DNA from 3 places in the Deinococcus actinosclerus genome. Region 3 is predicted to be linked to each of the others. Evidence: riboswitches for the same ligand, from Rfam matches in the RefSeq annotation. Region 3 holds a riboswitch; each other region holds the start of a gene.

Region 1 (9,651 bases), 1.4 Mb from region 3:
CGCGGCGCGGCTGGGATTGCGGAACGTGCGGTTCCTGGGTCGGCGCTGGGACATGCCGGAGCTGTACCGCGCGGCGGACGCGCTGCTGCAACCCACGCTGGCGGAGAACCAGTCGCTGGTGACGCTGGAGGCGATGGCGTCCGGCCTCCCGGTCGTGACCACGGACATTCCGGCGCAGGCGGAACTGGTGCAGGACGGCGTGACGGGCCTGACGGTGCCGGCGCAGCCGGACGTGCTGGCCCGCGCCCTGCGCGCCCTCGCGGCGCACCCCGAGCGCACGCAGGAATTCGGGCGGGCCGCCCGCGACTTCGTGCTGAGCCGGCACACGCTGGAGCACACCGTCGCCAAGGTGCGGGACGTGCTGCTGACCCCCCCGGTGGCGCATGCCTGACCCGCTGCGGCTGGCCGTCCTGACCGACGCGCCGCGCGTGGCGGGCAGTGAACTGTGGCTGCTGTACATCCTGCCGCGCCTCCTGCCGGGCGGCGTGCAGCCCACCGTGTTCCTGCGGGTGGGGGAGAGCCTGGACCGGCTGGCCGCGCAGTTCAGGGAGGCCGGGATTCCGGTGCAGCGCTTCACCGACCTGACGGCGCTGCCGGAGCTGACCCGCGAGTTCGACCTGCGCCTCTTGCAGGCCTGGGACCCTGGCACGTACCTGCGGCTGCTGCCGGGGCTGGCCGCGCCCACGCTGGTCGTGTCGCACGACCAGCTGGACTACCACTACGCGCCGCCGCTGCGGGCGCTGTACCGCGAGACGTACCGCCGCACGAAGGCGATCCCGCTGCGCCGCGCCGGGCACCTGCTGACCGTGTCGCGCTGGGGGGCCGACTTCCTGCGCGGCCCGATGGGCCTGCGGGACACGACCTTCGTCACGAACGGCGTGGACCCCGGGCAGTTCCGTCCCGCACCGCCAGAGGCGCGCGCCACCCTGCGCGAATCGCTGGGCTTCACACGCTTCACCGTCCTGATCCCGGGTCGCTTCACGCCGGAGAAGAACCAGTGGGCGAGTGTCCGGGCGGCCCGGCACGCCCCGGAGCTGGACTTCGTGTTCGTCGGGGACATGGATTCCAGCGTGGGCACGCTGGTGCAGGGCTACGCGGCGCGGCTGGGATTGCGGAACGTGCGGTTCCTGGGTCGGCGCTGGGACATGCCGGAGCTGTACCGCGCGGCGGACGCGCTGCTGCAACCCACGCTGGCGGAGAACCAGTCGCTGGTGACGCTGGAGGCGATGGCGTCCGGCCTCCCGGTCGTGACCACGGACATTCCGGCGCAGGCGGAACTGGTGCAGGACGGCGTGACGGGCCTGACGGTGCCGGCGCAGCCGGACGTGCTGGCCCGCGCCCTGCGGGCCCTCGCGGCGCACCCCGGGCGCACGGCTGCGTTCGGGCGGGCCGCGCGGCAGTTCGTTCTCGACCACCACACCACCGATCACACCGCCGCGCTCGTCCTGACCCAACTGCGGCGCCTCGTCCCCCACCCCTCACCTGCGGCGCACGCCGCGAAGGAGCACCCCCATGCCTGAAGCTGTCATCGTCTCCACTGCCCGCACCCCCATCGGCAAGGCCTACCGCGGCTTCCTGAACGACACGCACGGCAGCGACCTGGGCGCGCACGCCGTCACGCACGCCATTGCCCGCGCGGGCGTGGACCCCGCCGAGATCGAGGACGTCATCATGGGCGCCGGGAACCCCGAGGGCGCCACCGGCAGCAACATCGCCCGGCAGATCGCGCTGCGCGCTGGCCTGCCCGTGGGCGTGGCGGGGCAGACCGTGAACCGCTTCTGCTCCAGCGGCCTGCAGACCATCGCCACCGCCGCGAACAGCGTCATGGCCGGCCAGGGCGACGTGTACGTCGCGGGTGGCCTGGAGAGCATCACGCTGACGCAGAACGAGCACGCGAACAAGTACCGTCTGCGCGGCGAGTGGCTCATGGAACACAAGCCCGCCATCTACATGCCCATGCTGGAAACCGCCGAGATCGTCGCAAAGCGCTACGGCATCACGCGCGAGCAGCAGGACGAGTACGCGTACCACTCGCAGATGCGCACCGCCCGCGCCCAGCAGGCCGGCCTGTTCGAGCACGAGATCGTCCCCATGACCGCTGCGATGAAGGTGCAGGACAAGGCCACCGGCGAGATCAGCGACCAGACCGTCACCCGCACCCTGGACGAGGGCAACCGCGCCGACACCACCCTGGAAGGCCTGGGCAAGCTGAAGCCCGTGTTCGAGGGCGGCGTGATCACCGCCGGGAACGCCAGCCAGCTCAGCGACGGCGCGGCCGCCGTGGTCGTCATGAACGCCGACGTGGCGCGCGAGCGCGGCCTCGCCCCGCTGGGCCTGTTCAAGGGCTTCGCCATCGCCGGGTGCGAACCCGACGAGATGGGCATCGGCCCGGTGTTCGCCGTGCCCAAGCTCCTCAAGCGCCACGGGCTGAGCGTGGACGACATCGACCTGTGGGAACTGAACGAGGCGTTCGCCGTGCAGGCCCTGTACTGCCGCGACCACCTCGGCATCGATCCGGAGAAGTACAACGTGAACGGCGGCTCCATCAGCATCGGGCACCCCTACGGCATGAGCGGGGCGCGCTTGACCGGGCACGCCCTGCTGGAAGGCAAACGCCGCGGCGCGAAGCACGTCGTCGTGACCATGTGCATCGGCGGCGGCATGGGCGCGGCCGGTCTGTTCGAAGTGCTGTGACGGCGTTCAGGGCCGCGCCCTGAACCGGGTGGAACGAGAAGACACGAGAGGCGGTGGTGGGAAGTGGAGGGGGCAGGAGTGCCGTTCTCCCGTGACCGGAACCGGACACCATCGCCAGGGAAGGAGGAAGTGGGCCGTGGGTGTTGATCCTGCGGCCCGCTCTTTGCCTCAGATCATCAGGGCTGTCGGCTCGTCACAATCACTTAACATCAAACGAATTAAAGTGTGCGTATGACCACCACGCCCCTCACCCCGCACGGCCTGCACCACGTCACCGCCGTCACCGCGGACGCCCGCGGGAACCTCTGCTATTACACCCAGACCCTCGGCCTGCGCCTCGTGAAGAAGACCGTCAACCAGGACGACGTCACCGCCTACCACCTCTTCTATGCCGACCGCGACGGCACCCCCGGCAGCGACCTCACCTTCTTCCAGTGGGACGTGCCCCGCGAACAGCCCGGCAACCACAGCGTCAGCCGCACCAGCCTGCGCGTCCCGGAAGGCACCCTGAGCTGGTGGCAGGCCCACCTGACCGCCAGCGGCACCCCCGTCACCAGCGTCACCCGCCACGGCCGCGCCCACCTCGACTTCAGCGACCCCGAAGGCCAGCGCCTCAGTCTCGTCGAGGGCGGCCCGGCCGGCACCCCCTGGGAGGGCAGCCCCGTCCCGGCAGACAAACAGATCCTGGGCCTGGGCCCCAGCGAACTCACCCTCCCGAACCTGTTCCCCACCACCCGCGTCCTCGAACGCGCCTACCACCTCACGCCCGCCGGCACCTACCCCGACCCGGAACAGCCCAGCCGCACCATCCACGTATACGCCATGCAGGACGGCGGCCCACACGCCGAACTGCACCTGCGCATCGACCCGACCCTGCCCCCCGCCCGGCCCGGTGCGGGCGGCGTGCACCACATCGCCCTGCGCGTGCAGGACGACCAGTACCACGACTGGAACGCCCACCTGAGCAGCCTCGGCCTGCGCACCAGCGGCGAGGTCGACCGCCACTGGTTCCACAGCATCTACTACCGCGAACCGCAGGGCATCCTGATCGAACTCGCCACCGACGGGCCCGGCTTCGCCGTGGACGAGCACCCCGACCACCTGGGCGAAACCCTGGTGCTCGCCCCGTTCCTCGAACCGCACCGCGCGCAGATCGAGGCGGGCCTCACCCCGCTGACCTGAACGCATCACGAAACGCCGCCCCGGTCAATCGGGGCGGCGTCGTGTGCCTGACGGTTTACAGCGTGCAGTCGGCGACGGGAAGGGCCTGGACGCTCTGCACCACGTTGGAGACCGTGCCGTCCGAGGACTGCGCCTGCACGTCCACGAAGGTCGCGCCCTTGACCGTGAAGGTGTTCACGGGCGTCACGACAATCGCCTGGCTGCTCAGGCCCGTGCGGGTCATGCTCAGGGGCGCCGTGTTCGGGCCGACCACGAACTCGAAAGTCGAGGGCCGCGCGGAGTACAGGTCGCCCAGGTTGGAGGAGTACACGGTGCGCGTCGCGCCGGTGTCGCGGCCGACCAGACGCGCGCCGACCATGTTGATGGTGCCGTCCCAGGTCAGGTCGACGCTCAGGCGCGTGTTCAGGTTGTCGCAGATGATCGACGTGCCCCGGGGATACGTGACGCCCGTCGTCGTGTCCCGGTAATCCGTCGGCAGGGTGTACTGACTCTGATAGGCGCTGAGTTGAAGGTTCCGGACCGGATCGGACGGTTGCACCACGACCGTACCGCCGCAACTCGCCAGAAGACCCGTGAGACCCACTGCCGCCAGGACAATCTTTTTCATGCCTCTCACTCTGCCTGTCGAAACTGACGGTCTTGTGATGGTCACCTGAAGCCGCATGAACAATGAAGAAACCCCCCGGTCCACGGGGGGGTTCATGAAGGGCCGGTTTCAGCGCGTCAGGGGCTGAGCCGTGCCGCTGAGGGTGCAGCTGCTGTACACACTGATGTTGCCGATGTATGGCCCGAGATTTTTGCTGGTGATGGTGAAGGTGGAGCCGCTGGTCGTGGAGACCGTCAGGTTGGCGTAAAACTGCCCGACGTTGTTGGCATCATTGACGGTCACATCGCGGGGCGAGCGGAGTGTGGGGTTCACGATGATGCTGGCGGGCAGCAGGTCATTGGTGGCGGACTGGAAGTCAAAGATGGCCTGATAGTCGCCGGCACTGTTCTTGCGCAGATCGGAGGCGGCGATCGTCTGCGTTTTGGTCTGCCCAGTACGGACGCCGACGAGGCTCACGTCCACTGTCGACAGGTTGCCGGCGGCACTGAAGGTCACGACGACCTGCGTATTCGTGGCACGGCCATCGGTCGGGTTGGTGATCCGGTCGCATCCCACGTATTTGGTGGGATTCGAGCCGGCTACTTTGTATTCGGTCGTGACCGAGCGCATCACGGCGTTCGTGCCGTCTGGTGCGCCGCCGAATGAACCGCATCCCGCCAGGAGGCCTGTGAGCCCGCCTGCTGCCAGCATCAGTTTCTTCATGACTCTCACTGTGTGGGGTGCGTGCGGCCCCCGGGTGACAGCGGCTTCATGTGATGTGGAGGATTTCTTGGGGTTCAAATGATGCGGTACTCACTGTTGACCCTGTGACTACCTCATGTTCGCCTGGTGTAAGGGGAGTGTAAATTCACTTTGATACATTACTCATACTTCGTACAGAACTCGTTCTGGCGGAGAGATGCGATGATCCCCGTACTGTATCCGGGCACCTGGTACGTGGTGAGCAAGTGGTGCGACCGGCTTTTCGTCACGCTGCCGTTCCCTGTGAACGGAGCCTATTCCCTGACTTGGATGGCCTGTGGCCGTCCAGAGGAGTTCTGATGCGTTCACTGACTGCTGTTGCTCTGCTCGCCGCGCTGTCCTTCGGCCCCGCCTTCGCCGCCGCCTCCACCCCGGTGGATTACGACACCGCCACCGTGCTCGGCGAGACTGCCGATGTCGGCACCTTCGGTCAAGCGCTCTCGTTCAACGTGGCCGCCGGCAGCGTTGACCTGAGCGTCATGAAGCCCGGCGAGACGTACACCGTGACCATTCCCGTGGTGAACACCACGGACCGTGACATCACCGTGTCCCTCGAAAACGTCGCGCTCACGAGCGGCAGTGATTCCGTGGCGTCCACGGTGGTCAGTGACGACGTGACCATCACGCCCGGCGGGACGCAGAACCTGACCATCAAGGTCACCACGAGCGCGGCGGCTGATGTGGTGGCGGGCAGCAAGATCACGCTCAAGTACGACGTCCTGGGCGTCAGCAGCTACTGATCGACGGGTGTCAGGGGGCCTGAGTCGGGTCCGCCGGCCCCCTGACAACTGAGGTGGAGCCGCAGGGGCGCAGGGTGACGTTCGGTCATCCCGCGCCTCTCTGGTATTCGGCCCGGTACGGGCAGGGAGTGAGACATGGGGAAGCGGAGACAGAGCCGGCGTGGGCTGGCCGTGACGCTGGGAGCGCTGCTGTCGCTTCACGGCGTGGGGGGCGCGCAGATCATGGCGCCGCAGGTGACGATCACGCCGGGGCAGGTGCCGTCGGTGGCGGTCGCGCAGGAGGTGCTGGTGCAGCCGGCGCGGGTCGAGGCGCGTCTGGGGGTGGGGTTCAGCACCGCGACCCTGACCTTCTCGCTGCTCAGCCCGGTGTCGACCGAGGTGTTTCTGCGCAGCCCGGACGCCCGGCTGGTGGTGCGGGGCGAACCCGGCAGCCCGGTCCGGTTGACGGCGTTCACGGCGCAGACGGTCAGCGTGCTGGCCCTGGCCGCCCACACCGGCGCTCTGGAGGTGCTGAACCGGGAGGGCCGCGTGATCGGGCACGTGCCGTACGTGGTCGGTGAGGCCAAGCAGGTGAATCAGGGACTGTCCCTGAACTACTCGCCCAGCAGTGACCGCCTGGGCCTGAGTTACGCCCTCAGCGGGGTGCAGCAGTCCATCTTCGATCCGCGCTGGTCGGCGGGCGTAAACCTCAGCGTGAATACCGGGACCGGGAAGGTCACCGGTGGCGTGAGCCTGAACGTGTCGTGGTGAGTCCCGGCGCGCTGCGGCGCCCCGCCCTGAAGGCGACGTGCGGGTGGCCGTGGGCCTGAGCTGAGGGGCGCTGGGACGCTGGCCGATCCACCACGGCGCTGAAGGTGGCCCTCAGAAGCCCAGCGCGCGCTGGGCCAGCCACACACCGCCGGTCGCGGTGATCAGCGTGGCGGCGACCCGCAGGCTGGTCCGGGTGACGTGCGGGCGGGCGGCGCGGCGCAGCAGGTGCAGCGCGGCGCCGGCGGCGAGCAGGATGCACAGCTGCCCGAGTTCCACGCCGACGTTGAAGGCCGCGAGCGACCACGCCACCGCCTGTGGCGGGAGGGTCTGTTCGCGCAGCACGCTGGCGAAGCCGAACCCGTGGATCAGGCCGAACCCGAAGGCCAGTGCGGCGCGCGGGTCGCGGGTCGCCCCGATGCCCTCGGGGGCCGCGCGGCGCAGGATGCGCAGGTCGTGCAGGCCGACCACGACGATGCTCAGGGCAATCACGCTCTCCACCAGCCGGCTGGGAAGCTGCACGACGTTTAGCGTGGCGAGGGCCAGCGTGACGCTGTGCGCGGCGGTGAACGCCGTGATGATCCTGACCTGCGTGCGGGGGCGGCCGCCGAGCAGCACGAGCGCCAGCACGAACAGGATGTGATCCGGGCCGATGAAGATGTGCCGCACCCCTTCGCGGATGAAGGTCAGGACGACCGCCGTGGTGGCCTCGCGCGGGGCATCCAGCGCGGCGGTGGTCTGGGTGCGGTCCAGGGCGTACTGCCCGGCGAGGCTCTGGCCGCGGTACAGGTTCAGGAAGGTCTTGTGCAGGGTGTCGTCGGGGAAGAGGTTGCTCTGCACGGTGACGGCGCCGCGCGCGGCGGGGGCGGTCAGGATGACCGTGACGTTCTCCCCGGCGGCGCGGGCAGCGGTGACGGTCAGGGGGAGGCTCCGCGTGCCGGCCCGGATGTGCAGCCGCGCAGTCACCAGCCGCGCGAGGGCCTGCGTGACGGGCGACGACAGGGGCGCTGCCTGGAGGCTGGCGGTGGTCGTCCCGGCGGGCAGCGCTCCTGGGTCGTGCGTGAGGGCGGCGCTGGGCAGCGTGACGGTCAGCTGCGTGGCGTTCAGGTTCAGGCGCACGTCCACCTGACTGAACGTGAGGCTGTGCGCGCCCGCCGCGCCGCTCAGCGCCAGCAGGGTCACGAGCAGGCAGCGCAGACCCAGCTGGCGCAGGGCGCCCCTCATGACCGCCCGGTCGTGAACTGCACGGTCAGGCGGGTCAGGTCGGCGCTGCGGGTCTGCCCGGTCACCCGGTCGGTCAGGGTGCCGCCGGGCTTCAGGAAGATGTTCGCCACCCGCTGCGTCTTCGCGGGCGCGTAGGAGTTCGTGTAGCTGAGGGTATGTACTCCGCTGCGCTGCGTTCGGGGAGCGGTGGCAAAGATCTTGAGGGTGTCACTGCCCAGCTTCAGGTTCCCCAGGGGTGGCACCTGCACGTCCCGCAGCGTCCAGCGGGCGCGGGTGCCGTCCAGTGTCAGGCTCTGCGCGGCCAGGACCCGCGTGGCGTACGCGCCGGCCTCGGTGGCCGTGACCGTTCCGTTGCGGTCGGCGTCCAGGCTGCCCGTGACGCTCGCGGCGACGGCGCTGCCGGGCGTGATGTCCAGTTCCAGTTCCACCCCCGCAGGCGTCAGGGTGAGGTACGCGCCCTGCACCACCTCGTCCACCGGGTGGGCCTCGGCGGCGCCCAGCAGGGCCAGCAGCAGCGGCACGGGGCGAATCCTCATGTTATTTCGTCCAGGCCGCGCCGTAGTCGTTGCTGGGGTCGCGGTACATGTTATGGAGGTGGTTCGTGGCGTCCCCGCCCATGCTCTGCGGGGAGAACTCGATGATCGCGGTGGGGGCGCTCACGCGGTAGTACGCGGCCGAGCCGTTCGTGGGCCCGTACCACGCGAAGGTGGTCTTGGCGAGGTTCTTGCGGATGTCGGTCATCCTGGCTTTCAGATCGTCGGCGTTCAGGATGCCCAGCCGGTCCTGGATGAGCTTCAGCAGCGCCGTCTGCTGCGCGGCCGTCATCGCGGAGGCGCTCAGGCCCTCGGGTTGCAGGGTCTTGCCGTCCTGCCCTGGTCCGAGTACGAGGTCGATGCTCTGGGTGCTGACGACCGCCCTGGCCTTCTGCGCGGCGCTCAGGCTGCCCAGCAGGGCGCTGGCGTCCCGGATCTCCTGCGGGACCTTCTCGATCACGGTGGTCGTCTTCCCGCTCGCCGTGCTGCGGATGGGCTGCCCGCCCGTCAGGCTGGGGGACAGCGTGACGTTCTTCCCGGCGACGGTGGCGTTGATCGCCAGGTGATGCCCGCCGAACTGGAGGGTCCACGCGCCCGTCGTGCTGGGTGTGCCCAGGAACGACACGTAGTACTCGTCACTGCCGAAGATCAGCGCGCCACCGGGACCGCCGCGCCCGGCCGGGGCCTGACCGGTGGGGGACTGCCCCGTTGCTCCCTGGGGTGCGCCCCCCTGCGCGCCTGCGCTGGCACTCTCGGCTTTCAGGATGTCGTCGGCGGCCATCTGCTGCTGAACCATCTTCAGGCCGTCCGGGGACAGCACGGTGCCCAGCAGGGCGGTCAGGGCGGCGCGCTGCGTGGCGTTCAGGTCGCCCCAGCGCAGGCCCTTACGCTGAAAGATGCCGGTGGGAAAGTTCGACCAGCGCTGGCGCTGCGCGCTGTCCGTGAAGGCGAAGGCCACGCTCTGGCGCTGCGCGGCGCTCAGCGTTCCCAGGAACGCCCGGGCGGCCGTCACGATCTGCTGCGTCTGGGCGTCCGTGCTGCCGTTCACTGTGCTCACGGTGGGGGTGCCTGCACTGCCGGCGCTGGCGGTCATCAGGGAGAGGCTCAGGGTGACCGCGCCAAGGGCGGCCGTCAGGGGAATCCAGGTGGGTGATTTCACGTGTGTCTCCTCCAGGCGGCGTGC
Region 2 (9,651 bases), 1.3 Mb from region 3:
CGTGGCGCCGCTCTCGGCGCGGTAGGGGGTGGGCTGGTAGAGGTCGCGGTAGCGGAGTTCGGCGTCCTTCACGGGCGGCGCGGCCGGGTTCCAGAAGGCGCCCGCCGCGCGCACGAACGGCGTGCCCTGGTCGGCGTTCCCGTCCCAGATGCTGGGGTTCCCGAAGTATCCCGTCCAGCGGGTCTGGATCATGCCCTGCGCGCCGATCCTCGCGGCAGCCTGCGCGTGGCCTTCGGCGTTGCCCGGGTCGGACCAGCTGGCCCCGAAGGTCGGGAAGCCCAGTTTCTGGATGGTGTCCAGCATGCCGAAGCTGTTCCCCGGCGCGTAGTTCCAGTACGCCACCTGCAGGTCCTTCGGCAGGCGGGCGGGCAGCGTGCCGATCACCGCGTCGGCGAAGGCGGTGTCGTGCCAGATCATGCTGCCTACGCCCAGTCCCTTGAGGTAATCGTGGAGTTTCACCACGTCGTTCACGAACAGCGTCTCAAAGCCCACCGCCTTCCCGTTCTCGCGGGCGGGGAAGCGGTCGCGGTTGCGGACCTCGTCGTGCCCCAGGTGAATGACCTTCGGCCCGAAGACCTCCACCGCCTCCTTCAGGACAGGCAGGATCACGCGGTCGTACGTGGCGGGGTTGAGGGTGTCGTACGCCCAGAGGTTCTGGCTGTCCGGGTCCTGCCGCAGGTCGAGGTTCTTCCCGCCGTAGAACATCCAGCCCACGTGCGACAGCGTCTCGATCAGGGGGATGACCTCCAGGCCGTAGCTGCGGGCCAGTTCCGCCACGCGTTTCGCCTCGGCCTTGCTGGCCCCGCCGGGGTGCGCGAAGCCCCCCGCCTTGGCCGTGTCCCACTGCACGTAGTTGCTCATGACGAGCACCGCGTTGTACTTCAGGGCGGCCAGCATGGGAATCAGGGCGTCGTTCACGCCCCTGCTGTACTGGTCGAGGTAGATCATCGCCACGCGCTGGCGCAGGGCGGGCGCGTCGGTGATGCGGGCGTAGCGCAGTCCGGCGGGCGTCAGGAGCTGCCGCAGCGTCTGCGCGCCCAGGTACGCGCCGCGCGCGTCCGCGCCCACCACGAACGCCCCGCCGTCGTCCACCCACAGCGCGTAGGCTTCCGCGCCGCCCGGCGTCAGGCCCGCCGCCTTCGCGCGGGCGGCCAGCTCGGCGTCGGCCAACGTGCCGATCACGATGCCCCTGGCCCCGGCTGCGGCGTCGCCGAGTGTCAGGCCCAGTCGCGTCTGCCACTCGGCGCGCAGGTCACGCGCGGCCCAGCCCAGCTCCGGTGCGCTGCCCACCACGCGCACACCCAGCCCGCTCAGGGGCAGCGTGCCGTTCGGGAAGGTGGCCGCCTTCGGCTGCGGGACGAGCGCCGCGAAGGGCGTCTGCACGCGCGCCTCCGCCGCCGGGGTGAGGGTCACGGGCGTCGCCGCCGCGCCCAGGCTCAGGCTGATCATCAGGGCCCCCAGGCCCATCATTCGCTGCTTCATGTGTCCTCCGACAGGGCAAGGAGGCGGGCGCCACCAGTCCGCGCGCCGCCTCCCGCTCCCTGCACCTCGATTACAGGCTGGCGTTCCAGGCCTTCACGATGTCGTCCAGCGCCTGCTTGGCGCTCTTCTGCCCGGCCATCGCGGCCTCGATGTTGTCCTTGAAGACCTTGTTCAGTTTGCTGGCGTCCGGGTACACCAGCGTCAGGTCCTTGGCGCGCTTGAGTTCCGTGGACGCCACGAGGCGGCCCTGGCTGACGGCGTCCGCGCCGCCCTGCTTGAAGAACTTGTCGGTGCTGGCCTTCACGGTGCTGGGGAAGGTCGTCTTCGTGACCTTGCTGAACTGCAGCTGGTTCACGTCGTTCGTGAGGAACAGCGCGAGCTTCTGCGCCAGCGCCTTGTCGCGCACGCCCTTGGGCACCATGAAGCCCATCAGGCCGGTGTGGATGACGTTCCCGGCGATGTTGATCGGGTACGGCGCGACCTTCGTCTGGTCGAAGATGGCCTTGTTGTCGTTCTGCACGCGCAGGATGAACTGCGGCCCCGTGATCAGCATGCCCAGCTTGCCGGCCGAGTACAGCTCGGTGGCGGCCGTGAAGCCCCGGCGCATGGTGTCCTCGGGGATGTAGCCCTTCTTGTACAGGTCCACGTACGTCTGGAGCAGCTTGACGTGCTCGGCGCTGTTGAACACGGCCTTGCTGCCGCTCTTGTCCAGGATGGGCAGCCCCGCCTCCTGGAACATGTACAGCATGTTGATCCCGTTGATGTTCGGCATGAAGCCGTACATGCCGGTCTTGTCCTTGATCTGCTTGGCGGCGGCGATCAGCGTCTGGATGGTGCGGGGCGGGTTGGCAGGGTCCAGGCCGGCCTTGCGGAAGATCTCGGTGTTGTACGCCACGACCTTCGGCGACCAGTACCACGGCACGCCCATGACCTTCCCGTCGTACGTGAAGGTGTTCAGGGGGCTGGCGAAGTACAGTTTCTTCTGCGCGGCGCTCAGGTCGAGCGGCTCAATGGCGCCCTGCTGGACCAGTTTCACGGTCATGTCGCTGCTGAGGTTCACGGCGGCGGGCGGGCGACCGGCGGCCACGGACGCGAGCAGTTTCTGCTCCATGGCGGTGGCGGGCACGTCCACCCACTTGAGTTCCACGGTCGGGTTTTCCTTCTCGAACTGCGCGACCAGGCGGTTCATCTCGTCGTTGAACAGCGGCGCGAGGCTGATCGTCCAGAATTCCAGCTGGGTCTTCTGCGCGTGGGCGGCCCCGCCGAGCATCGCGGCGGTGATCAGGGTGGTGAGGACGCGGTGTTTCATGCTTGAACTCCTGGGGTGAGGGACGCCGGGCGGCGCTGGGAGGACTCCGGCGGGGGAACTTGAGAAGGATGTGCGCCGAATGTAGCGGTTTTCGGCTCCCCACGTCTGAGAACCTGAGCGACCCGCTCTCACCCCACGGTCAGCTTGCCGGGTCAGTGGCCGTCCCGAGCGCCTGCGAGAACCAGCGCGTCACGTGATCCGGCCGCGTGATCGCGCTGCCCACCACCACCGCGTGCGCGCCGCTCGCCAGCGCCTGCGCGGCCAGCTCCGGGGTGTTCAGGCGACCCTCCGCGATGAACGGCCGCCCCGCCCCGGCCAGCGCCCGCATCAGCTCGAAATCCGGCTCGAGCTGCTGCGGACTGTGCGGCGTATACCCGCTCATGGTCGTGCCCACGATGTCGGCACCCGCCGCGTAGGCCGCGCGGGCCTCGGCCAGCGTGCTCACGTCCGCCATCGCCAGCGCCCCGCAGGCGTGCGCCTCGGCGATCAGCTCCGCCACCGCGTAGGGGCGGGGCAGGTCCGTCCCGTCGAACGCCACGACGTCCGCCCCCGCCTGGGCCACCGCCCGCACCTCCTGCGGTGTCGCCGTGATGTACACCGGCGAGCCCGGCTGCGCCTGCTTCGTCAGGCCGATGACCGGCACGTCCGTCAGCGCCCGCACCGCCCGGATATCCTCCGGGCTGCGCAGCCGCAGGCCGCGCGCGCCGCCCAGCAGCGCCGCGCGGCTCATGGCCGCGATGATCCCCGTCTCCCGCATGGGACTGCCCTCGTCGGCCTGCACGCTCACGATCAGGGCGCCCCGCAGGCGCGATAGCACGTCATTCACGCCGCCCAGGGTAGCGGACCGGCGCGGCGAACTGGTGCACGCCACCTCCGGCGGCGCCGCCGGTCGCGCTGGCGTACCCTGGACGGCGTGAGCCCAACCCTGCATAGCCTCCAGTCCAGCGGCGCGCTGGTGATGGTGGACATCCCCGGCCCCACCCTGGACGACGACACGGCCGCCCACCTGCGGCGGCGCGGGATCCGCAGCGTGTGCCTGTTCCGCAAGAACGTGGAATCCGAGGCGCAGCTGCGCCGGCTCTGCGCGGACCTGCGCGCCGTGATGGGCGAGCACGCCCTGATCGCGCTCGATCACGAGGGCGGCGCGATCCTGCGCCCGCTGTTCTGGCCGTTCGCGCCCAGCGCCATGAACCAGGGCGCGGCGGGGGACGAGGCGCTGACCGAGGAGGTGAATGCCGCCCTGGCGCGGCAGCTGCGCAGCGTGGGGATCAACTGGAACTTCGCGCCCGTGCTGGACGTGAACGTGAACCCCGCCAACCCCGTGATCGGCGAGCGGGCCTACGGCGCGGACGTGGGCGTGGTGACCCGCATGGGCGGCGCGGCGCTGGCGGGGCACGACCGCGCGGGCGTGGCGGCCTGCGTGAAGCACTTCCCCGGGCACGGGGACACCAGCCTGGACAGCCACCTGGCCCTGCCGCGCGTGGACAAGCCGCGCGTGGCGCTGGACGCCGGGGAGTTCGCGCCGTTCCGGGCCCTCCTGCCGCGCACGCCGGCCATGATGACCGCGCACATCATCTACCCGGCGCTGGACCCGGACCGCCCCGCCACGCTGTCGCGCGCGGTGCTGACCGGGCTGCTGCGCGAGGAATGGGGGTACGACGGCGTGATCGTCACCGACTCCATGGGCATGAAGGCCATCGACGACCATTACGGCCGGGGTGAGGCGGGCGTCATGGCCCTCCAGGCGGGCACCGATCTGGTGATGGCGCTGGGCCGCCGCGAGGCGCAGGACGCCACCCTGGACGCCATTCAGGCCGCGCTGGACCGGGGCACGCTGGACGCCGGGCAGATGCAGGCCAGCGTGCGCCGTCTGGAGGCCCTGGCCGCGCGGTACCCGGCGCAGGCCGACCCGGCGCTGAACGCCAGGGACGACGCGGCGCTCCTGGCGGACGCCTGGGCGCGCGGCCTGAGCGCGTACCGCAGCCCGGTGGCCCCCACGCCCGGCTCGCGGGTGCTGCTCGTCGCGCAGGCGCGGGTGCCGCGCGAGAACGTCAGCGAGGCCAGCGTGGACGCCCAGACGCTCGCGGCCGAACTGCGCGGCGTGTACGACGTGCAGCTGCATGCCTTCGAGGACCCGGCGGAGCTGGACTGGGCGTCGCTGCGCGCGCAGGGGCTGCCGGTGATCCTGGCGACCACCTCGCGCCACCGCCACGCCGCGCTGCGCGGCGCCCGGCCCGACCTGCACCTCGCGCTGTACAACCCCTACGCCGCGCTGGACGTGGACGCCCCCGCGCTGGTCACCTACGGATTCCAGCCCGAGGCGCGCCGGGCAGTGCTGACCTGGCTGCGCGGGGAGCGACGCGCGACCGGCACGCTGCCCTTCTCCGGGTAGGCCGCACGGGTCAGAACGCCTCGAACTGGACGGAGTCCACGAGCATGTACACCGTGCCCGTCGTGGCCAGGCCGCCCCACCCGGCGCTGTTCGTGGGCCACACGTTGAGCATGATGTGCGCGGGCTGCTGCGGCACGTCCTTGGTGGTCTCCCAGACCCTGACGCCGTTCAGGAAGTAGGTGATGCGGTCGGGGCGCCACTCGTAGGTCAGGGTCTGGAAGGTCTGCCCGAAATTCACGCCGGTCGGCAGCGCGCCGGCGTCCTTGCTGCTCAGCGTGTTCCACACGGCGGCGTTCAGGGTCCTGGGGCGGTTGCCCTCGATTTCCAGGTCGATCTCGGTGGCGCTGTTGTCCACGTAGCTGAACGCCCCGCTGACGTTGCCGCTGAGCACCTTGCCGCTCCTGCTGGGGCTGGCGCTGGTGCTCGCCGCGCGGAACCGGTAGGTGTAGCGGCCGAACCCGAAGGTCTGGGCGCTCTTCACCTCGGCGGCGCGGGCGCACAGGCCGGCCGCGCAGGTCTGCACGTTCAGGGTGAGCAGCAGGTGGCCGCCCCTTACGCTGACCAGGGCCGGGTCGAAGGTGCCGGTCAGGCCGGGCTGCTGCCAGAAGCCACCCCAGCTGGACTTGATCCAGCGCGCGCCGTCGAGCGTGTCGAAGGTCTCGCTCCAGGTGACGCTGGCAGGGTTCAGGGTGACGCCGGTGGCCTCGGGTCTGGAGAGCCCGCTGCAGGCGACGAGGCTCAGGCCGAGCAGGGCGGTGCAGACGGTTCGTGCGGTGATCATGGTGGTTCTCCCTCTGGTGGCCCGGCGGACCCAGGGGGTTCCGTGGCTTTGCGTCCCCGTCTTGCGGCGGGTTTGCCCTGAGCATCGGGATGCTCGACTGCACTGTGAGTTTCTCCTGAATTCTCCTTCAAACGTCTTACATGAATGCCGCTGCGGGCTGGACAGGACAGTCTGCACACCTGTCCTGGGGTGCGCCGCCCAAGGAACAGGGGCGGATCAGCGGCGCGTGCGGACGCAGCGGCGGAACGCGTCCAGTGCCGCCTGGCTGGTCGTCAGGCGCCAGTCCACCCGGCCGTCTTTGAGGTGAAACCAGAAGGCCCGGCGGATCTGCCCGAAGCCCGGCAGCGCGGCGCACATCTCGCGGATCCAGGCGGCCTTGCTGCCCCCCTGCTCCACGCTCGCCAGTTCGCCCAGCTGCACGGGTTTGGTGCCCGCCACGCGCTTGAGTTCACGGTACGACGGGGCGAAGGTGTCCCGGAAACTCAGCCAGCGGTTCCAGGGGTTGGTGCTGCCCCAGTTGTAGCCGTCCAGGCCGACCTCGTGCACCCACTCGCCGCCCGGGTACAGCGCGCGGTACGAGCTGGGCATGCCGGGGTAGAGGATGTTGGGCGTCCAGACCCAGCGGACCGGGGCCCCCTCGGCGCGGAAGACGTTCACGATCCGCCGCCAGGCGCGCACGAAATCGGCCGGGGTGTTGCGGGCGGAGAGCTGGTACGCGCCCCAGTTGCCGTTCATCTCGGGCGCGAACGTGATCCGCAGGGGCACGCCTTCACGGCGGACATCGCGGGCGAACTGCCGCAGGTACGCGTCGTGCCGCCCGGCGGCAATCTCCCGGTACGGCACGCCGCGCACGCCGGCCGACGTGCGCGTCCGGGGCTGCCAGGACAGCTCCAGTTCGCGGTTCAGGCCGGTCAGGGTGCGGGCGTAGGCGCGGTTGTAGGGGGCGTCCCAGTCCTGAAACCAGCGGATGGCCCGGAAGGTGCAGCCCGCCTTGCGTTCCACGGCCTGCAACACGGCGGGGCTGTCCACGGTGAGCCCGAAGATCCCGCAGCTGGCCGCGCTGGCGTGGGAGCCGCTCCAGAGACTGCCCAGGAGGACGGTCAGCAGCAGGCGTCTCATGGGCGGCGCACTCGCCGGGGCGCCGGACCGGGGGGGACAGGGGTGGACGGGCACTGGGGAGTCGACATGCTGGCTGGATGATGGCAGCGTTCCGGCCGGCGCGCTGCGGTGCCCCCGGTCCGGCCCCCCTTCCCTGTAGAACAGCTAAACGTTAAACGACTGCGCGATAGAGCAGTTGTTCACAGTGCGTCAGCGTATGACGCCTAGCCTGTGACGGACAGGGCGCGCCCGGATGACTCCATCCTACGCCCCTGCATGCCGGGAGGCGCCGATTCCCGTTTTTGATCCGGTCACCTTACGGAACGGGAGGAGCCAGTGGTGAGACCGCCCCGACGGAGGCCTCACCATGTCCAATCCAGTCTTCCTGCCGTCCACCCTGCTCGGGTGGGTGCTGCTCATCGTCGTCAGCCTGCTCCTCGTCAAGGCCGTCCTCACCGTCACCCTGGCACTGGCGCACGCCCGCACCCAGCGCCGCCGCGCCCGGCGCCTCGACCGCCTCCCGGTGCCCGGGGCCAGTGTCATGATCGCCGCCTACAACGAGGAGGTCGGCATCGCCGACACCCTGCGCTCCGTGCTGGGGCAGCGCGGCCTGGAGGTGCAGGTCATCGTGGTGGACGACGGCTCGACCGACCGCACCGCCCAGATCGCCGCCGAATTCGCCGCGCAGGACCCCCGCGTGCTCGTGCTGCGTCAACCCAACGGCGGGAAGGTCAGCGCCCTGAACCTCGCGGCCGATCACCTGCGCCACCCGGTGGCGGTCAGCGTGGACGCCGACTCGGCCCTGGCCCCCGGCACCCTGGCGGCGCTGGCCCGGCACTTCCACGACCCGCAGGTGGGCGCCGTGGCCGGCGACGTGCGCGTCGCGGGTCCGGTCACGTCCCTCACGCAGATGCAGAACCTCGAATACAGCGTCGGGCAGCAGATGGAAAAGCGCGCCCAGGACATGCTGGGCGCCGTGAGTGTCGTGCCGGGCGCCGCCGGGGCGTTCCGCAGCGAGCTGATCCGGCGCCTGCGCTACAGCCACGACACCATCACCGAGGACATGGATCTGACCGTCGCCATCGCCGCCGCCGGGTACGACGTGCGCTTCGAGCCGGCCGCCCTGAGCTTCACGGAACCCCCGGTCGACCTGCGCAACCTGTGGCGCCAGCGTCTGCGCTGGATGTACGGCAGCTTCCAGGTGATGGGCAAGTACCGCCACCTGCTCCTGAGCCGCCAGGGCGGCCGCCTGGGCTGGCTGACCCTGCCTTACGTGCTCCTCTACGGCCTGACCCTGGGCGGCGCGGGCCCGCTGTTCGACGTGGCAGCCCTCGCGCTCCTGACGCACCACGCCGCTGACGCGCTGCGGCCCCTGCTGCTGAACCTCGGGACGGAGGTGGCCGTGGCCGCCGCCGCGCTGCTCCTCGGGCGGCAGTCCCTGCGGCCCCTGCTGATCACGCCCACGCAGCGCCTGTTCCTGCGGCCCTTCGTGTCGCTGGTCCTGGTGATGACCTGCGTGACCTTCCTGCGCCGCCGCAACGTGCAGTGGAACAAGCTGCCCCGCGTGGGCCTGCACCTGCCCGGCGCCCCCCGCCCCGGCGCCCAGCGGCAGTCCGGCCGCGCGCCCCAGGCGGGTGACTGATGCGCCGCGCGCTGTGGGCCCTGCTGGGCGGCGGCGTGCTCGCGTCCGCCGTGCCCGCTGCGCCCGCGCCGGAGGTCCTCGCCCAGCGTACCGTCACGCAGGCGGCCCGCACCCTCGCCGGGCAGGCGGCGGGAGAGGTCCACGCCACCGTGCAGCTCGTCCGGCAGGGGGACGTCCTGCAGGCCCGCGCCAGCCTGACGGGGACCCTGACCGGGCCCGCCGTGGCCAACGGCACCCTGCGCCTCGTGGACGGGGACGGCCAGGAACTGACCCGCAGCAACCCGCGTCAGCTCGCCCCGCTGCGCGCCGGGCAGCCGGCTGAACTCGTCACCCCGACCACCAGGGCCACCGGCGAGGCGCCGTGTGTGGAGGCTCAGCTCACCGTCTGGAGTGGGGCCCAGGCACCCGGACAGGACGCGGCGGCTCCGCGTGGGCCGGAGCTTCGCCCCACGGTGTTCGCGCTGCGCCTCTGTCCGCCCTGAGCGCCTGTCGGCCCCAGGTGGTCCGGCCCGGGCGACGGGGCCCGGCACCGGTGGCCCGCGCGAGGCCGGCGCTGAGCCTCCCCTCAGGCCGACCCATTCACGTCCGGGTGAGCTTCAGCGCTCCCAGGGCCACGCGCCCGGCGCGGCGGCCACACCCAGGGCGCGCGGGCCGACGTGGACACTCAGGACCGGGTTCACACCGGTCCGGTCGGCCCACACGATCGGGTGACGCGCCGCGAGCTGAGAGAGGGCCGCGTCGGCGTCCTCGGGATGATCGCCGAACAGCAGGCCCACCCGCAGCGGCGTGCCTTCACCGAAACGGCGGGTGACCTGCTCGGTCAGCGCCTGGATCGCGCCCTTGTACGAGCGGGCGCGCGCGGCGTTCGTGTACGTCCCGGCCGCCTTGTCCACCATCACGACCGGTTTGAGGTTCAGCAGGCCGCCGACCGCCGCCTGCACGCGCCC
Region 3 (9,651 bases):
GCTGGATCGACGAGGAACTCGTGTGGCGGCTGGACCTGCCGCAGCCCGAGGTGACGCAGGGGTGAGCAGCTTCCCTCCGCGCCACCTGACTGTGCGTGCCCTGTGGCAGTGCTTCCACGCGGCCTTGCGCTATGCTGTCGCCACGCAACACCCGTGTCGACCTGCGGTCACCGAGACCGCCGAGCTTTCTTTCACCGAAGGAGCAGCGCATGACCGATTCCGTGCACGTTCGAATGGCGACCCCCGAAGACAAGGACACCGTGACCCGCGTGTTTCACGACGCGGGGCTGGACACCGAGGCGGCCCTCGCGGGCGGCACCACGTACTGGGTGCTGGAGCGGGGCGGGCAGCCGATCGGCGCGATCGGCCTGGAGCACGGGGACGGCGCGTCCCTGCTGCGCGGCGCGGCGGTGCTGCCCGAGGCGCGCGGTGGGGGGCTGGGCCGGCGGCTGGTCATGAGCGCCGTGGAGTACGCGCAGGGGCGCGGGGACCGCGCGATCTACATGTTCAGCCGGGGCGGCGACTGGAGCACGTTCGGCTTCACGCAGGTGCCGCTGGCGGTCGTGATGGGCGAACTGCCCGACGCGCCGCAGGTGCAGGCCTACCGTTCGCGCGGCGAGCGGCCCGGCGGCACCACCTGGATGCGCACCCTGAGCTGATCTCTGTGGTCCGGGGAGGGCGCGCATGACGCTCTCCCTGGACTCCATCGCGGTGCCGGACATCCACCCGGACGCGCCGCTGACCTTCCGCAAGGCGCGGCTGTCCGACATCGACGCGATTCACGAACTGATCGGGTACTGGGCGGCGCGCGGGCTGATGCTCGTGCGCTCCAAGGCGCTGCTCGCCGAGACGATCCGTGACTTCCATCTGGTGCTGGCCGAGCCGCACGAGGGGCGTCCCGGTGGGCTGGGCGGCGTGTGCGGCCTGCACATGCTCGCGCCGGATCTGGCCGAGGTGCGCGGGCTGGCGATCCACCCGAACATGCAGGGGCGCGGCCTGGGGCGGCAGCTCGTGGCGGCGTGCGAGGCCGAGGCCCGCGCGATCGACCTGCCCGCGCTGTTCGCGTGGACGTACCAGCAGGGGTTCTTCGAGAAGTGCGGTTTCACCCGCATCGAGAAGACGAACCTGCACCCGAAGGTCTGGAGTGAATGCCAGCGCTGCGCGTTCTTCGAGAACTGCAACGAGATCGCCATGTACCGGGAGCTGCGGTGACCGGACGGGCGGCGGGGGCGTCGCCGCAGGTGAGGCACCACCCGATCGGGGGGGCGTGTAGGCTCGCGGGCGTGACCCGATTCCTGCCCGCCCTGACCGTCTCCGCCCTTCTCGCCCTGGGTGCCGCCCAAGCGCAGACCGTCCGGCCCCTGGCCGATGGCCTGCCCGCCGGGGCGCTCCTGACCCTGGAAACCCATGGCGCCGCCCCTGCGTTCAAACGGTTCTTCGGCGCGGCGGATCGCCTGCTGAGCAGCACCGACCTGGGTGAGGACAGCGGCAGCATGCTGGGCGTGGCGCAGGCGGTGCTGGGTGACTCGCTGGGCCGCGAGGGGATCGCCGGGGTCTTCAGCGTGCAGGGGAAGAAGGGGACCTTCCAGCCCGCGCTGCTGGCCGTGACCCGCTCGGGCGCCCTGACGGACGAGCTGCTGGGCGAGCTGCTGCCCGAGAAACCCGGCGCGCGGGTGGGCCGCTACACCTTCTCCCGCGTGGACGGCCTGTTCGCGGGCACCTCGAACGGCCTGACGTACGTGTCCAGCGACAAGGCCCTGCTGATGGCGTACCTGGGCCGCCTGAGCGGCAAGGCTGCCCCGACCCTGGCGGCGTCCGCGCCGTACGCGGCGGCGCAGCGCGCGGCGGGCACGCAGGAACTCGGCCTGTACGCGAACTTCAGCGCCGCCGCGAAGGTCATCCGCTCGCAGCTGGCGCAGGTCATGCTGCCCCGCCTGCTCTCGCCGGTCGTGGATGCCCTGGACACCCTGGGCCAGTTCGCGGGCGGCCTGACCACCACGGCGGGCGGCTGGACGACCGCCAGCGCGCAGGTCGTCAACCAGAGCGGCAAGGACAGGCCGCTGGCGCGCATCCTGCTCGACACCACCGACTTCGGGGTGCAGGGCGTGATTCCCGCCAGTGCCGAAGCGGTGCGGGCGACGGCCTGCCACCCCGAGACCGGCGCCTACCTGGGCCGCTGGCTGACCCGTGTGGACCTGCTCGAACCGTTCGGGTTCCTGACCGACAGCCAGCTCGCCAGTCATCTGGAGCAGGCGGGGCGCTACCTGGGCGACGAGTGCGCGCAGGTCACGCTGGCCGGGGGCCTGAAGGCGGTGCTGAACCAGGAGGATCCGCTGGCCGGGCTGGCGACCACGGTCTCGTACCAGCGGGTCACGGACCGCGCCGCGGCCGACGCGCACCTGCCCGAGTACGCCCGCAGTGTGAACGACGCCCTGGAGGGCCTGCGCGGCACCGTGAAGTCCCTGGCGACGTCCGGCATGGACGCCCTGATGGACGGCGCGATGGCCGACAGGGACACCCAGGCCCTGATGCTGGGCGCGGGCCTGGCCGGGGCCAGCCAGGGGCTGGACGAGTCGCTGGCCGGGCTGAAGATGGTGTACGCCTTCCGGGGCGACTACCTGATCACCGCCTTCAGCCAGGAGGCGCTGGACGCCGCGCTGGCCGAGGGGCCGGTGCTGGCCGACGACGCGGGCTTCCGCGCGGCGGGCCTGACCATGCAGGGCTCGGCGGGCTGGTCGTACCAGCCGGACCCGGCGGACCTGACCGCTCAGGACCTCGCCGGGACGCTGCCCAGGGAACTGAGCGGCGACAAGGCCATGAGCGGCATGCTGGGCGGTGCCCTGACGGCCGGGGCGGACCTCATCAACCGATTTGACGGAACGACCTCACAGCGCTCCGTTTCGGGGAATGTCATTATCGGCAAGGCGAGCGTGCGCTACCGCTGGTGACCCCCCGGGGGCTGCCGCGGTGCCGCGCAGAGCTGAGCCATGAAACGCGTCCGGAGAGGCGCGAATGGAGGAAGCATGATCAGGAAAGAACGGGCCATCCTGGCTCTGGAAGACGGCACCGTGTACCGCGGGTACGCGTTCGGGCACCGCGGCGAGACCGTGGGCGAGGTGGTGTTCAACACCTCCATGACCGGATACCAGGAGATCATGACCGATCCCTCGTACAACGGGCAGATCGTGACCATCACGTACCCGCACGTCGGGAACTACGGCGTGGCGATCTACGACATGGAGAGCAACAAGCCCTACGTGCGCGGCTTCATCAGCCGCGAGTTCAGCGGCGAGTACTCCAACCACCGCGCGCAGCAGTCCCTCGAAGCGTTCATGCAGCAGTACGGCGTGGTGTCCATCCAGGGCATCGACACGCGCGCGCTGGTGCGGCGCCTGCGCACGGGCGGCGTGGTCAAGGGCGTCATCGCGCACCGCAGCTACACGCACCCGGAAGATCCGTACGGCGAGTTCACTCCCGCCGAGGAAGCCGTGTACGTGGGGCGCGCCCGTGACCACCAGGACATCGACGGGCACGACATGACCAGGGAGGTCACGACCGCGCTGCCCTACGCGTTCCCCACCCTGCGCCACGGCAAGCGCGTGGTCCTGATGGACTTCGGGATCAAGCACACCATCATCGAGCGGCTGGCCGAGGTCGGTATCGAGCCCATCGTGGTGCCCGCCCACACCACCCCCGCGCAGATCATGGCGCTGCAACCGCACGGGCTGTTCCTGAGTAACGGCCCCGGCGACCCGGCCCCGCTGGAGTACGCCCACAAGACCGCCTGGGAACTCATGGGACTGCTGCCCACCTTCGGCATCTGCCTGGGCCATCAGATCCTGGGCCTCGCGGCGGGCGGGAAGACCTTCAAGATGAAGTTCGGCCACCGGGGCGGCAACCAGCCCGTGAAGAATCTCTTAACGGGCAATGTGGAGATCACCAGCCAGAACCACGGGTACGCGGTGGACATCGACTCGATCCCCAACGGGGCCTTCGTGCCGACCCACGTGAACCTGAACGACGGCACCCTTGAGGGCATGGCGCACAGCCGCTACCCGGTGTTTTCCGTGCAGTACCACCCGGAGGCCAGTCCCGGCCCGCACGACAGCCGCTACCTGTTCGACCGCTTCATCGAGGAGATCGACGCCTTCGATGGGGGGAACGGTACCCCCATCGTGAAGGCCAGCGCGGGACGTCTGGGGGTTTGACAAACCTGGAGCCGGACCAGATGATGGGCGAGATACGTTTAGGTGAGAAACTTCATATTGAACGCGCGGTCAGTGATAAGCGTGTAAGACTCATGAAGTGAGACCAGTATCCTCGGGGATGTGCCCCGGGCCAACAGCTGTTCCGGAGCAATGAATCATCTGGCGCACACGGGCGCCTCAGCCAGATGAGGAGCGAGTGGCGCGACCGACAGAACGGTGGGAGCAATCCCCCCAGCTGTCGGTCAATTTTTTTTTTCCTGGAGGTGCCCCGACGTGAACCGCCTGCTCATCCCCTTCCTGCTCCTGACGGCCGCCGCCGCGCAGCCGGCTGCCCCGCAGAACGTGACCTTCACGCTCACGCAGGATCTGGTCAAGCGCAGCGTGGACGGCAGCGGACAGACCACGGAGACGATCATCGACGCGCCCAAGACCGTCCTGCCCGGCGACATCCTGCGCGAGGAGGTCACGCTGCGAAACGTCTCCGGCCGCCGACTGGGCGCACTCAGCGTCAATGTCCCGGTGCCTCGCGGCACCGAATTCAGTGTGCTGACCACGCCCGCCACCGACCGCTGGACGGTCACGTTCTCCGCCGACAGTGGCCAGACCTTCAGCGCGCAGCCCAGGCGCACCGTCACCACCACCGAGAACGGGCAGCGCGTCACCCGACAGGTGCCCGCCCCCACGAGCAGCTACACCAACGTCCGCTGGACGATCAGCCGCTTGAACCCGGACGAAACGCTGAAGTTCAGCTTCCGCGTGAAAGTCAAGTAACCCTGCCGACCAGCCCCCCCACGGAGGAAGCCCATGAACAGATCCCTGACCCTCACCGCCCTCATCGCCCTTGCGGCCGGCAGCGCCCACGCCGCCGGCACCGCCGCCGGCACGGTCATCACCAACACCGCCGAGATCGTCTTCACCCCCGAGGGCGGCACCACCTCCACCAAGGTGCCCTCCAACGACGTGACGACCACGGTGCTGCCGGTGCCCAGCTTCACCATCACCCCGAACGACGAGGGCGCCGCCGGGCCGACCTTCCCCACCCAGAACGCCACCCTGCAGCGCACCCTGGTGCCCGGCAGCACCGCCGTGTTCCTATACACCCTGACGAACACCGGCAACGTGCCGAACGAGAGCTACGCCCTGACCAGCCTGACCAGCGGCGCCGCCGGGGCGCCCGCCCCCAGCGACGTGCGCTACTACCCCAAGGCGGCTGACAGCAACAGCGACAACACCCTCGACGCCGCCGAGATCGCCGCGGCCACGCCCATCACCACCATCGGCGGCGTCAACCAGGATCAGAAGAAGGACTTCTTCCAGGTGTACACCGTGCCCGCTACCGCCACCAACGGCCAGCAGCTCGGGGCCGACCCGGTCGGTACGCGCCTGCCCAACAGCGGCGCCGGTCTGGAACCCGCCGCGCCCTACACGCAGCCCACCGACAACGACAACTACAACACCGTCACCGTGGACCGCAAGGACGCCACCCTGATCGGGCCCAAGGACGACGCCGACGGCAACGGCACCCCCACCACGCCCCCCTACGCCAGCTCCGAGGGCGTGACCATCACCCCCAGCGCCAGCGACACCCAGACCGCGCAGGCCACCGCCACCACCACGGCCGTGACCTTCACGAACACCGTGCAGAACACCGGCAACCGGCCCGACGTGTTCGACATCACGGCGGCGCTGACCGGCTTCCCCAGCGGCGCGACCGTCACGCTGCTCAAGCCTGACGGCACCCCCCTGACCGACACCGACGGCGACAGCGTCCCCGACGTGGGCAGCCTCGCCCCGGGTCAGACCGCCAACGTCCTAGTGCGCGTGACCTTCCCGGCCGGCGGCCTGCCCAGCGGCACGCCCACCGCGACCGTGACCAGCACGAGCAGCAACGACCCCACCAAGAAAGACGACACCCGCGACCTCGTGAACCTGCCGGGCCTGTCCTTCGGGAATCCCACCCCCACCCTCGGCGGCGACCCCACGATCCCCGGCACGCCCGAGGCGGGCACGCCCGGCAGCCCCACCAGCCCGATCATTCCGCCCTCGACCTGCACCACGGCCTCCCCGACGATCCGCTCTACGGTGGCCCTGGAGATCGCCAACCTGGGCAGCGCCCCCGACACCTTCGACGTGAGCGGCACGGCGACCATCAAGGTCACCACGGGCCCCGACGTGCCTGCACCCGTCCGGTACTTCATCGACACGAACGGCAACAAGGCCCTGGACAGCGGTGAGCCCGCGCTGACCGACACCAACGGCAACGGCACCGCCGACACCGGCCTGCTGGCCCCCGGCGCGGAGCTGAAACTGATCGCCGCCGTGGACGTGCCCTGCGCCGCCGCCGCGCAGACCATCACCCTCAAGCAGACCGCCAAGTCCCCCACGACCGGCGTGGAGGTCAAGGACACCAACGACACCATCCTGGTCGGCAAGACCGACGTTGCCAAGCCCACCAAGACCGTGGACAAGGCCACCGCCAAACCCGGCGACACGCTGACCTACACCATCATCGGGAAGAACACCAGCAACGCCAACGTCACCAAGGCGTTCATCAAGGACGCCCTGCCGGCCAACACCAGCTTCGTGAGCTTCAGCGCCACGAGCACCGCGACCGGCACCATCCTGTACTCCACCAACGGCACCAGCTGGAGCGCGGCCGCCGTCACCACGCTCGCCGACGGCGACACCGTGTACGCCGGCGTGGACACCAACGGCAACGGCACCATCGACACCGGCGACCTCCTGGCCCCCGGGCAGACCATCACCGGCACCTTCAAGGTCACCGTCAAGTAACCCCTCAGGCGCGCCCGCCCCGTTGTGCGGGCGCGCCCCACCGGGCAGGGGAGACCCCCAGCCGCACCCCTTTTCCTCCCCTGTCCGCCCACAACAGCAGAAACCGCTTCATTGCCCTGACCCCCGGGAGGCACCGTGCGAACCCCCCCACTCCTCACCTTCCTGGCCAGCCTGACCCTGGCGCTGAGCCCGCTGTCCGGCGCGGCCCACGCCGCCGGCACCCCCGCCGGCACCGTGATCCAGAACCAGGCCGAGCTGGAATTCACGCCCGAGGAGGGTGGTCCCCCCACCCGCCTGCCCACCCCGCCCGTGACGACCACCGTGCAGGCCCTATGTGCGGTGAGCGCGCTGCCCAACGGCAGCGTGGCCCAGCCCGGGCAGAGCGCGGCCCTGCTGCCCGGCGAGGCGACCACCTTCCGGTACGTGGTCACGAACAGCGGCAACGCGACCAACACCCTCGCCCTGACGGTGGTGCCCGACGCCGCCTCGCAGTTCACGCCCGGCGACCTGAGCGTGCACCGGGACGCGAACGGCAACGGCCAGATCGACCCGGACGAACCGGCCCTGACCAGCCTGACCCTGGACGCCGACGCAGGCGCCACGCTGCTCGTGCGCGCGAGCACCCAGGCCGCCGACCGGGGCAGCGCCTACCCGAACCTGAGCGTGCGCTGCGCGAGCAACGTCCGCGAACAGCCGGGCGAGGTGGACGAGGACAACGTCGCGCGCCTGACCGTGGGCGACCCGCCCGCCCTGACGCTGGACAAGACCTTCACGCCCGCCGCGCTGCGCCCCGGCGAGGTCACCACCGTCACCCTGACCGCCCGCAATGCGGGCAACGGCGCCTCACGCGCCGTGACGATCACCGACGTGCTGAACACGCCCGAGCTGCGCGACTTCGTGTTCGTCAGCGGCAGCGCCCGCCTGAGCGGCAGCGCCGCCCCCGACGCCACCATCGAGTACAGCGCCGACGGCCAGAGCTGGCAGGCTGCCGAGCCCGCCGCGGTCGGCGGCGTGCGCGCCCGCGTGAACACCCTCGCCCCCGGCGCCACCCTGACCCTGACCTTCGCCCTGCGCAGCCCCGAGGTCACCGGCACCCGCCGCAACGTCGCGCAGCTGCGCAGCGGGGACGTCACGGTGGACGCCCCCGCCGACGTCACCCTGCGCTACCAGCCGCTGATCGCCCTGGGCCCGCTGGGCAACCCCCAGGCGCTGCCCGGCGGGGAACTGAGCAGCGACGACCTCCAGCGCAAGGCCAACGCGCTGCTGAACACCGAGGTCTGCTTCCCGCACACCGCGCAGAACCTCGGTGACCGCCCGGACACCCTCACGATCAGCGGCCGCGTGCAGACCGGCGAGGGCGCGGTGCGCTTCACCGAGCGGGACGGCACGCCCATCCCCGAGCCCTTCCGCACGGACCTCGCCCCGCAGGCCACGAAGGACTTCAACGCCTGCTACGTGCCCCGCAAGGCCAGCGCCAGCTCCGCCGCCGAGGCCTTCCGCGCCGTCCTGACCGCCACGAGCAGCCGCGGCGCCGCCGACAACCTGACCGTGGACGTGCTGACCACCGTCGCCCCCCTGACCCTGAACCCGGTCAAGAGCGGTGACGCGAGCGGGCTGGTCGAACCCGGCCAGGTCATCACCTACACCCTGAACGTCACGAACACCCAGAGCTTCGCCCTGACGAACGTCGAGATCCGCGACAGCCTGCGCGCCCTGCAGATCCTCGACGCCAGCGGCACCCTGATCCGCACCGACCTGCTGGAGTTCATCAGCGCCGACCAGGGCGGCGTCCTGGACGGCGAGCGCGTCGTGTGGCGCCTGACCCGCCTGGACCCCGGTCAGGCCGTGACCCTGACCCTGAAAGCCCGCGTGCCGCAGGGCACCCCGGACGGCGCGCGCGCCGTGAACGTCTTCACGGTCAGCAGCGGCGAACTGACCACCCCCGTGCCCAGCAACCCGGTCGTGAACGGCGTGTTCCGCAGCGCCAACCTGACCCTGGTCAAGACCAGCAGCCCCGCCGTGGTCGCCTACGGGCAGACCATCACGTACACCTTCACCGTCACGAATCGCAGCGCCACCGGCGCGCTGGACACCATCCGCGTGCAGGACACCCTGCCGGCGGGGCTGGTGTACGTCGAGGGCAGCAGCCTCCTGAACGGCACCGAGATCGTCCCCACCGTGGACGGGCGCACCTACACCTGGCTGATCCCGGGGCTGGCGCCCGGCGCGAGCGCCGTGATCACCTTCGACGCGGTCGTCACCCCCGAGGCGGGCACCCAGATCCGCAACAGCGCCGTCGCGACCGCCGTGAGCAACAACGGCGAGACGAAGACGCCCCCCAGCAGCGCCGTGAACACCATCGACCCGCTCATCTTCGGCCGCAACACCGCCGATCTGGTCGGCTACGTGTTCCAGGACGTGAACCGCAACGGGGTCTACGACCGCGCAGTGGACGTCCCGGTCCTGAACGCCCGCGTGATCCTGGCCGGCGGCCGCCTGGCACTGACCGACGCGCAGGGCCGCTACCACTTCCGGAACCTCCTGGAAGGCGAGGTCGCGCTGAGGCTCGATCCGAACAGCGTCGCCTACGCGCCCCTGAGCGTCCCGCAGGACGCTGGACGGCCGGGCAGCCGCCTGCTCTACGTGCGGA

What was found. Region 3 has a riboswitch for cyclic di-GMP ahead of AUC44_RS00885 (hypothetical protein). Riboswitches for the same ligand answer to the same signal wherever they lie in the genome.
Region 1: another riboswitch for cyclic di-GMP. It lies ahead of AUC44_RS10080 (hypothetical protein); the one in region 3 lies ahead of AUC44_RS00885 (hypothetical protein).
Region 2: another riboswitch for cyclic di-GMP. It lies ahead of AUC44_RS07010 (glycoside hydrolase family 16 protein); the one in region 3 lies ahead of AUC44_RS00885 (hypothetical protein).

Annotation. Positions count from the first base shown of each region.
Region 1 is NZ_CP013910.1:2,079,959-2,089,609, reverse strand. It holds gene AUC44_RS10110 (glycosyltransferase family 4 protein) at 1-391, shown strand, start outside; gene AUC44_RS10105 (glycosyltransferase family 4 protein) at 384-1,520, shown strand; gene AUC44_RS10100 (acetyl-CoA C-acyltransferase) at 1,513-2,694, shown strand; gene AUC44_RS10095 (ring-cleaving dioxygenase) at 2,926-3,876, shown strand; gene AUC44_RS10090 (hypothetical protein) at 3,932-4,483, opposite strand; gene AUC44_RS10085 (hypothetical protein) at 4,592-5,185, opposite strand; cyclic di-GMP riboswitch class II at 5,371-5,454, shown strand; gene AUC44_RS10080 (hypothetical protein) at 5,524-5,964, shown strand; gene AUC44_RS10075 (hypothetical protein) at 6,100-6,714, shown strand; gene AUC44_RS10070 (HupE/UreJ family protein) at 6,826-7,935, opposite strand; gene AUC44_RS10065 (hypothetical protein) at 7,932-8,471, opposite strand; gene AUC44_RS10060 (DUF3500 domain-containing protein) at 8,473-9,627, opposite strand.
Region 2 is NZ_CP013910.1:1,436,358-1,446,008, forward strand. It holds gene AUC44_RS06990 (beta-N-acetylhexosaminidase) at 1-1,482, opposite strand, end outside; gene AUC44_RS06995 (ABC transporter substrate-binding protein) at 1,553-2,791, opposite strand; gene AUC44_RS07000 (N-acetylmannosamine-6-phosphate 2-epimerase) at 2,931-3,617, opposite strand; gene nagZ (beta-N-acetylhexosaminidase) at 3,705-5,183, shown strand; gene AUC44_RS07010 (glycoside hydrolase family 16 protein) at 5,194-5,964, opposite strand; cyclic di-GMP riboswitch class I at 5,977-6,051, opposite strand; gene AUC44_RS07015 (glycoside hydrolase family 26 protein) at 6,181-7,083, opposite strand; cyclic di-GMP riboswitch class II at 7,336-7,422, shown strand; gene AUC44_RS07020 (glycosyltransferase family 2 protein) at 7,430-8,704, shown strand; gene AUC44_RS07025 (hypothetical protein) at 8,704-9,186, shown strand; gene AUC44_RS07030 (DegV family protein) at 9,301-9,651, opposite strand, start outside.
Region 3 is NZ_CP013910.1:168,954-178,604, forward strand. It holds gene AUC44_RS00860 (GNAT family N-acetyltransferase) at 1-65, shown strand, start outside; gene AUC44_RS00865 (GNAT family N-acetyltransferase) at 210-659, shown strand; gene AUC44_RS00870 (N-acetyltransferase) at 685-1,212, shown strand; gene AUC44_RS00875 (hypothetical protein) at 1,284-2,948, shown strand; gene carA (glutamine-hydrolyzing carbamoyl-phosphate synthase small subunit) at 3,024-4,208, shown strand; cyclic di-GMP riboswitch class II at 4,343-4,428, shown strand; gene AUC44_RS00885 (hypothetical protein) at 4,482-4,979, shown strand; gene AUC44_RS17160 (DUF11 domain-containing protein) at 5,013-7,001, shown strand; gene AUC44_RS00895 (DUF7933 domain-containing protein) at 7,137-9,651, shown strand, end outside.